Regions from separate parts of the Shewanella sp. GutCb genome, predicted to be linked through region 1. Evidence: predicted binding sites of a transcription regulator. Region 1 holds the regulator's gene; the other holds the start of a gene.
What was found. Region 1 encodes sigma-54, which starts transcription at its own class of promoters, with help from an activator protein. Its sites were predicted from a motif close to GTTGGCACGNNNNTNGNNT; they were not measured.
Positions count from the first base shown of each region.

Region 2: flgA (flagellar basal body P-ring formation chaperone FlgA) is a predicted target of sigma-54. The motif match lies at 1,870-1,888, and genes of this name have one in related genera.

Region 1 covers NZ_PJBL01000020.1:47,405-52,159, forward strand. Annotated here, with positions in the region: gene rapZ (RNase adapter RapZ) at 1-691, opposite strand, end outside; gene ptsN (PTS IIA-like nitrogen regulatory protein PtsN) at 1,160-1,603, opposite strand; gene hpf (ribosome hibernation promoting factor) at 1,606-1,893, opposite strand; gene CXF86_RS12065 (RNA polymerase factor sigma-54) at 1,924-3,435, opposite strand; gene lptB (LPS export ABC transporter ATP-binding protein) at 3,573-4,304, opposite strand; gene lptA (lipopolysaccharide transport periplasmic protein LptA) at 4,301-4,755, opposite strand, start outside.
Region 2 covers NZ_PJBL01000004.1:69,345-74,099, reverse strand. Annotated here, with positions in the region: partial or broken gene CXF86_RS22675 (hypothetical protein) at 1-161, shown strand, start outside; gene CXF86_RS05110 (flagella synthesis protein FlgN) at 150-575, opposite strand; gene flgM (flagellar biosynthesis anti-sigma factor FlgM) at 620-943, opposite strand; gene flgA (flagellar basal body P-ring formation chaperone FlgA) at 1,020-1,733, opposite strand; gene CXF86_RS05095 (chemotaxis protein CheV) at 2,019-2,939, shown strand; gene CXF86_RS05090 (CheR family methyltransferase) at 3,079-3,912, shown strand; gene flgB (flagellar basal body rod protein FlgB) at 4,086-4,484, shown strand; gene flgC (flagellar basal body rod protein FlgC) at 4,487-4,755, shown strand, end outside.

The DNA.
Region 1 (4,755 bases):
GTAACCAAGTCTCCAATAAATTCTCGATCTGCCAGATAAACTTATTGACTGTAGGGTGCAGATTTAAAAACTCTTGCACGGGTTTATCGAGCCCTGTCATGGGTCTGAGATCCGGCTCCCAATGTGGATTTGGAAGAAATCGAACGTCAAACATAAAATCAGCTTCAGTTGGCATGCCATGTTTAAACCCAAAAGACTCAAACTTGATCATCAGCTCTTTATCGACGTTGCCTAATAAGATCTCACGTACTTGGTCATTGAGATCGTAAATATTGAGGGTAGAAGTATCAATATAATGGTCAACGATCTTAGCGAGCGGTTCCAACTGGCGCCCTTCAAGCTGAATTGCTTCTTTTAATGAAATGTTTGCATGAGACAAAGGGTGCAGACGACGAGTTTCGTTGTAGCGCTTGAGGAGCACTTCATCGCTAGAGTTTAAAAAGAAGCTCAATAACTCCACGCCTTCTGGCAAATTGGTCAGATGCTTAATCCATTCGTTCTCTTTTTCTGGCATGTTGCGGATATCAACACTAATAGCGACTAACTCTGAGTTACCAGAAAGTTGTTCAAGCAGGGTGCCCATCATTGGCAATGGTAGATTATCGACACAATAATAGCCGAGATCTTCTAGCATTCTTAACAGTACTGATTTGCCTGAGCCGGAACGACCAGAGACTAGAACGAGTTTCATCTTTTCACTACCTAATAAAAGTTAGAATTAATGTTTTATAAATGTATACGGGGTGTACAAGATTATAGATTAACTTTTTTCTGGCTTAAAGCAATAGCTTAGGCTAGTTGGTAATAATAAATAATATTGCTGTAATAAATGCCTAGGTCGTTAAATCTTACTGCTTGTATATCGGTAATCTCTAGCGACTTACGGACTTGAGTCCGTCGAGATAGTTGCACTTTTAGGTTTGTTTTTACCGCAGTTTATACATTATTTTGGCGAGGTGGGACGATACGGAGGCAATGCAGTTTAATTATTCTCCACAAATAGCCTATAACACGGCAACAATAGCTTAGGAACACTGGTTTAAGTGTTTCTAAGCTATTCCTACAAGAGTGTGTAAGCGTTTCTCTTTGCTCATGTCTTGTACTTCTTGAACATCAAAAAATGCGTAAAAACTAAGCTCGACAGATCAGAGACCTCTCACTATTGAGTGATTAAGTCATATAACTCAGATTCACTCTTACTTTTTCTCAACTGCTTCACGATCGCTTTGTCGTTAAGCTTTTCTGCCATTGAAGACAGCGTCGCGAGATGTTGCTCACATTGATCTGCGGGCACTAACAGGGCAAATAATATATCAACCGGTTGCTTATCTATCGAGTCAAAAGATATCGGTGTTTCACATTTGATTAATATGCCCAATGGATGGTCAATATTAGCCAATCTCCCGTGAGGGATTGCTATACCGTTGCCTATACCTGTGCTACCCATTTTTTCGCGAGCCAACAGGCTTTCGAAAATCTCTTGTGAAGAAAGGGTAGGGTACTGGGCAGCGGCAATATCGCTGATGAGTTCCAGTACTTTTTTCTTACTGCCCGGAGTGGCACAGGTAGTGCATTCCGGCTGCAGGATGGTACATAGTTCCATCGTTAGTGTTTGGTCAGCTTCTCTTTGTGTTTAATAACCTGACGATCTAATTTGTCGATCAGGGAGTCGATTGCGGCGTACATGTCCGCATGTTCCGAAGTGGCAAAAACTTCACCTTTTTTCAGGTGAATTCGTGCTTCGGCAATCTGTTGCATTTTTTCAACATTCAATATGACGTGCACATTATTGATCTGATCGAAATGACGTTCAAGCTTTGTAAATTTTTCTTCAACATAACTGCGCAGTGACGCAGTGATTTCAATGTGATGCCCAGTAAGGTTAATTTGCATAGAAAGATTCCTCCAAGTGTCTAATTTTAGTTATAAACTCTTGCGTTGGTTTGAGGGCGGGATCATCATTGCTTCGCGGTATTTCGCGATGGTACGTCGAGCAACTTTAATCCCCTGTTCTGCCAACAGTTGCGCCATTTTGCTATCGCTTAATGGTTTCTGTTGGTTTTCAGCTGCGACTAACTTCTTAATAAACGCTCTAATTGCTGTTGATGAGCACTCTCCACCGTCGTCGGTTCCGACATGACTAGAGAAGAAATACTTTAACTCGAAAATACCTCTAGGGGTATGCATATACTTTTGTGTGGTCACCCTTGAGATAGTGGATTCATGCATCTCTACGGCTTCAGCAATGTCGTTGAGTACCATAGGTTTCATGGCTTCATCACCATATTCGAAAAATCCCTGTTGGAACTTCACAATACAGTTGGAGACTTTTAGGAGGGTCTCATTACGACTCTCAATGCTTTTAATAAACCATTTAGCTTCTTGTAAGTGACTACGAATAAATTGGCCATCTGCTTGATTTTTTTGGCTACGAGCCATCGAAGCATAGTGTTGATTGACGTTGATTTTTGGCATGTAGTCGGGGTTGAGTTCAACCACCCAACGGCCTTTCTTTTTTGTCACTGAAACGTCGGGGATCACATATTCGTCTTTACTTCGCGTGACTGCCAGGCCCGGTCTTGGGTTCAAGGTTTGAATAAGCGTGATAGCATCACGCAGGTCATCCTCTTTGAGCTTAGTCTTACGCATCAATTGCCTAAAATCACGTCCAGCAATCAAATCTAAGTAATCTTTAATGAGCAGGCGAGCATTGTCTATATGGGGTGTTGTTTCTGCATATTGAGCTAATTGGATAAGCAGACATTCACTGAGATCTCTGGCTGCGACGCCGATAGGGTCGAAATGCTGCACGCGTTTGAGTACGGCTTCCACTTCGTCTATCTCGATCTCTGGATCGCCCATTGCTTCAAGAATATCTTCACAATTCTGAGTAAGGTAACCTCGCTCATCAACCGCATCAATAATGGCGGTGGCAATCGCTAGGTCATTATCAGAAAAAGGCGTTAGATTTTTCTGCCATTCAAGATGTTCGTATAAACCTTCAGTGGTTTCGCCTTGGAATGGCATATCATCATCGCGCATTCCGCCGGAGCTTGAATTCGAAGACACGGTATAGACTTCATCCCAAGTAGTATCCATTGGGAGTTCATCTGGCATTGAATCTTGCGTTAATGCATCAGAGGTGTCTACCGCAGCGCTATCCTGCTGTGGATCAACATCTGTGTTACTGCTGTATTCATTGTCGCTATCCGACTCTGAATAGCTGTCAGAGTCACTGGTGGTTCTATCTTCGTTGCTGATAGGCTCGCCATCGGATTGCTCTTCATCTAATTCAAGCAGTGGATTAGAGTCTAATGCTTGCTGGATCTCTTGCTGCAGCTCTAAAGAGGACAATTGCAAAAGGCGAATAGCCTGCTGTAATTGTGGAGTCATAGTTAGCTGCTGACCCATTTTGAGCTGGAGTGACGCTTTCATCTTACCGCTATTCCCTACACTGTAATTAAACGTTGAAGCTCGGTGATTTGACGAAGAGAGCTTAAAGAGTCAACACTTTGATTGTATTCATATACTTAGCTAATGCTATACAATTAAACCCGCATACTGTGGGTTAACTATAGCCTGAATTGTTCACCTAAGTACACTGCTCGAACCTGCTGATTATCTAATATCTCGGCAGGTGTGCCTTCTGCAATCAAATTTCCGTGACTTACGATATAGGCATGTTCACAAACGTCCAATGTTTCACGCACATTGTGGTCTGTGATCAACACCCCTAAGCCACGGCTTTTTAACTGTTCAATAATCTTTTTAATATCGATAACCGATATTGGATCAACGCCGGCAAAAGGTTCATCGAGTAGAATAAACTTTGGGTTGGCTGCCAGTGCTCGAGCAATTTCAACTCTGCGGCGTTCACCACCTGATAACGCCATGCCTTGGCTATCGCGGATATGGGTGATGTGAAACTCTTCGAGTAGGTGTTCAAGTTGCTCTTCACGCTGCTCGTTATTGATATCTTTGCGAGTCTGTAATACTGCCATGATATTGTCACGCACTGAGAGCTTTCTAAAGATGCTTGCCTCTTGTGGCAAGTAGCCAATGCCTTTACGTGCTCGGAGATGCATTGGGTCTAAGGTTAAATCATCGTCATCGATTAAGATCTGACCCTTGTCGCTCTGAACTAAACCAACAACCATATAAAATGTTGTGGTTTTACCTGCACCATTAGGACCCAATAACCCAACAATTTGCCCTGTTTTGACCGTTAAACTCACATCTTGAACAACGGCTCGGCTCTTATAACTTTTCGCTAAATTGCGTACGGTCAGCGTTTTTTGGGTCATTGCTGTTCCTGCTTTTTAATGGGTGCGGCTGGGGTTTCAGGCGTCTCTTCTTGATAAGCTTCAGGCTGAATGATAGTGATCACGCGATCATTACCTTTACCTGTACTTTCTGCGACTAATTTTTGTAGTCCGATATTGTACTTGATGCGGTTACCCGTGACTTGGCTGCCCTCTTGCTCCAAGGTTGCATTACCTAACAAGGTTAAGGTTCTTGTTGCCAACTCATAACGGATCTCTTTCGCACTTGCCATCGCCGGGCGGCCATCTTCCATCATTTGGGTATATGTCGCAGGATTACCCGTAGCCACGAGTATTTTTCCTGAGCTCGCTTCTTTAGAGAACACCCGTAATTCATCAGCCTTCATTTTAATTGAACCCTGAGTTACTTCTACAGGACCAAAAAAGATCACCTGATTATTTTTTATATCAGCTTCTTGGCTGGCAGCAGCAA
Region 2 (4,755 bases), on a different contig from region 1:
GTATCTACCGTCTTAGTATCTACCGTTTTGGTATCTACCGTCTTGGTATCTACCGTCTTGGTATCTACCGTCTTAGTATCTACCGTCTTAGTATCTACCGTCTTGGTATCTACTGTCTTAGCATCTACCGTCTTAGCATCTACCGTCTTCTAAGCACTTAAATTATTACCTAAGCTAGAAATACTGGATGTGCGGCCCTTTTCATCGTAGGTGAGGCTGGCTGAATTACGACTGACCTGCAGCGCCTGAGAGAAGCGATTTAAGCTGGCTAAGCTCAATTCAATTAAAGACTCGTTCTCAGCGTTGAGCTGTTGGCACTCGGCTAGCAAGGCTTTTGCTTCACTAACTTGTTGAGATAATGTGGCGTCGGTCTTTAATGTACTTTTATCTGGCTGAGTCGCTATGATCTCATCGTTATGCTTTAGGCTGTCAAGTAAGGTCGCTTTAGTACTGGCAAGTGACAACAATGTGTCAGCATCTTGAGACTGTAGCGCTTTTGTTTCTTGGCTAATAACGGCTTTAAGCTCAGTCAACACGGTATGTTGTGAGCTCAATAGATGAGATAAATTAGTCATAATGGCCTTATCTTTTATGCCTTAATCCGCGGTTTGCGGAGACATTAGTTTAAATCGCTAAGTTCATTCTCGAAGTTTGCGATATTAGTTGCAAGTTTTTCTGGATCGATTTTGTAACGACCTTCAGCGATTGCAGCCTTAATTTCATCAACCTTCTTTTGGTCAATATCGGGCATGTCGGCAATCTTAGTTTGCACATTTTGGATCTGTTGTGCCTGCGGTGTAATTGACACCGAGTCAGTTTTTTGTGCCACCGCAGTTTGCACTGGCGCAGCTGTCGCGCTTTGTGATGCAGAGCCTTTGCCGGCATTACTGGTGTTGATGCGCGCTGTAGCTGCGCTATTTACGTGTTTAATATCCATAGCCATTTTGGTATCCAACATTGAATAAAGAGACTTTCTTACACATGCTATCGGCGCGATAACCGTTAACTTTAATGTTATTTTACATTCTTACTTCAACTTGGCCAACCGCAATGACTTTTGCGTTTAAGGTTTTATGTGAATGGCTGTTCTTAATCCGAATCTTGTCGCCTAAATTGCCATCATGTAATGCTTCGCCGACGGTTTTTATCTCGAAGTTTTGAGACCGTGCAATGATAGAGACAGTGTCGCCCTTACAAACAACGCACAGATGGTTATTAAAAATAGGTTGCTGTGGTGCGACTCGACGTTTAAGCCGAGCGCCGACCACTTGGCTTAATTGGTCAAACTGTTGACCTCGCAGCGTGCTTTGCTCGACATAGTCAATGGCTACATCGCTTTGTGAGATTAAATCGCCAGGGCCTAAGGTGGCTTTAGCCACCACTACCGGGTAGAGAATATCGACCCTTACCGATAAAAATATTTGCCATGGGTAACTCAAGTCTGGGCTGTCGCAGCTTATTTTGACCGTGTTGTTACGCCTTATTGCTCGATCGCTGGCTATTTCTGCTTTTATCGGCAGAAAGCAATTAGGCAAGCTGACGCGGGTATCTAATTTTTGCGGCGTGATATTGACCTTCGCTTTTTCTGGCGCTTCAATTTTTTCTTCAACTGCCGCTATAGCTAATCGAGAAATGGTCGATAAAGAGGGAACACTAGCAACCTGATTGGCATCTGCAATAGTGATTACAGGGAAATAAAGTACGGTAGAAAGTAACCAAAAATTTATTTTCATAATGAATACATTAGCTTGATTCGCTAGAATGCACCTAAGTCGTGTTAATTGTAGAATGTCGGTAGCGAACTCATTAAATCGTTGGGCGTCATAAAGTTGACTGATGTCGCAACGTTTGAATCAGATAGTGCTAACTAAGCAAGTAGTATGCCTAAATGTAGGGATGAGTTTATATTGATCAGTATTGACAATATGGATGCGAAAGATCAACGAAATAAGCGTTAACTACACCTAAATTTAATCTTTTAGATTTAACCGATAAAAAGTAAGTACAAGGCAAATTTTATGTCGAACATTCTTGATTCAGTAAATAAGCGAACGCAATTGGTTGGGCAAAACCGACTTGAGTTATTGTTATTTAAACTTAATGGACGTCAACGATTCGGCATTAACGTATTTAAGGTAAAAGAGGTGCTGCAATGCCCTCCGTTAACAAGCTTACCTAGACTTAACTCTAGTGTGCGTGGCATTGCCCATGTACGCGGCATGACCATTTCAGTGATTGATTTGAGTGCTGCAACAGGCGGCCGCCCAATTGAGAACATTGAGAACAGCTTTATTATCATTTCTGAGTACAACCGCAGTGTGCAGGGGTTCTTAGTCAGTTCGGTTGAACGTATTATTAATATGAACTGGGAAGCGATCATGCCGCCACCACAAGGCGCCGGACGTGGCTCATATTTGACGGCCGTGACAGAGATTGATAATGAGTTAGTGGAGATTTTGGATGTTGAGAAAATCTTAGATGAGATTTCACCCGTCAATACCAACATCAGTAAAGAGTTAGACGAGAAGCTGACAATCGATAGAAATAAGCATTATCACATTATGGTGATAGATGACTCATCGGTGGCCCGTAAACAGATTATTCGAGCGTTAGCCTCGCTTGATCTGCAAATCGATACTGCCAAAGATGGTAAAGAAGCATTAGAAAAGTTACGTGCAATAGCGGCGGAACTCGACGACGTGTCGACTGAAATTCCGTTGATTATTTCAGATATTGAAATGCCTGAAATGGATGGTTATACCCTCACCGCTGAAATACGTGATGATCCTAAGCTTAGAAACATCAAAGTGGTGTTACATACTTCGCTTAGTGGCGTGTTTAATCAGGCGATGGTGCAAAAAGTGGGCGCTAATGACTTTATTGCTAAGTTTAACCCTGATGAGTTAGCCGCCGCGGTAAACAAACATTTAAGTTTATAACGCGTAGGGCTAAGTTCACAGCAAAGCCAGCGGAAACCAAGTCTTGCTTGTGTTTCCGAGATGGCTAATGTATAACCCAGCGATTGTTGTAAAGTTGCGCCTTTTATGCGACTTGTTTTATTGATATTTAGGATACAGAGTGCCGAATAAATCACTTGCTGAAAACGAGTACCATCAGTTCAGACTGTTTTTAGAGCAGCACAGCGGTATTGTGCTCGGTGACAGCAAGCAATATCTTGTGCGCAGTCGATTGGCGCCGCTAATGGGCAAGTATAATCTTCCCTCTTTATCGGATGTTGTAAAGCATTCAATGAAACCCACTGAGCGTCAACTTCGCACTGAAGTTATCGATGCCATGACAACCAACGAAACCCTTTGGTTTCGCGATCGCTATCCTTTCGAGTTGTTGTTTAATTCCATTTTGCCCAATTACAGCCGACTCGGTCGACCGGTAAAAATATGGTCAGCTGCCTGTTCGTCGGGGCAAGAGCCGTATTCTTTAAGTATGACGATTCTGGAATATCAGCAGCGTAAACCTGGAACACTGCCCGGTGGAGCGAGTATATTGGCGACGGATCTCTCGCCGACGATGCTTGAGCGCTGTAAAAAAGCGGAGTATGACAATTTAGCGTTAGCCCGTGGTTTATCAGATGAACGAAAACGTCATTTTTTTGATGCATTGCCATCGGGTAATATGGTGATTAAGAACAATGTGAAGCAATTGGTTAATTTTCGAGCTCACAACTTGCTCGAAAATTATACCTTGCTCGGCAAGTTCGACATTATCTTTTGCCGCAATGTATTGATCTACTTCTCTCCAGAGGCAAAGCGGAAAATATTGCGGCAATTTGCTGCCGCACTGAACCCTAAAGGTATTCTTTTCTTGGGTGCGTCAGAGTCTATTGCCGGTTTGTCTGATGAGTTTGATATGGTGCGCTGTAATCCTGGCATCTATTACCAAAAACGAACTTAAGCTTATTGTTGTGGGTGTTGAAGTGCAATCAACGCATTTTTGACACCCTGTTTATCCGCATCATCCCGCCGCTATAGCGCTACCCTCTAAGTAAATCGTCTATTTTCATTCTTTTAGACTAATTTGGCACACCAATTGCTTTATTCTAGCTATCGAGCTGAGGAGGCAATTTTATGGCGATTAATTTTGATAGTGCATTAGGCGTTCATCAGTACACTTTGGGCGTACGCTCTCAACGTGCAGAGGTCCTATCTTCAAATATTGCCAATGCCGACACACCAAACTATAAAGCCCGCGATGTTGATTTTGCTAAAGCAATGAATTCAGCGCAGTCACGTCAATCGGGCTTGTCCATGACCAAGAGCGATAGCAAGCACTTCGATTTAGCCGCGTTAACGCAGCAAAATGTCGCTTATCGGGTACCGAATCAGCCAGACACCGGTGACGGTAATACAGTAGACATTCAAGAGGAGCAATCAGCCTTCATGAAAAATGCCCTTGAGTATCAAATGTCACTCGGTTTTCTCGACAGCAAGTTTTCAGGCATGAAAAAAGCGATTAGAGGCGAATAATTATGAGTTTATTTAATATTTTTAACGTCGCAGGTTCAGGTATGTCGGCGCAATCGGTCAGACTCAATACCACGGCCAGTAATATTGCCAACGCAGACTCTGTATCTAGCAGTGTGGGTAAGACCTATCGTGCTCGCCATCCTATTTTTGAAGCTGAAATGAACCAAGCTCAACAGCATCAAAGTGCTTCACAAGCCGTTGCCGTTAAGGGAATTGTTGAAAGTGACTTACCGTTAAATAAAGAATACTCGCCAGGTCATCCAATGGCCGA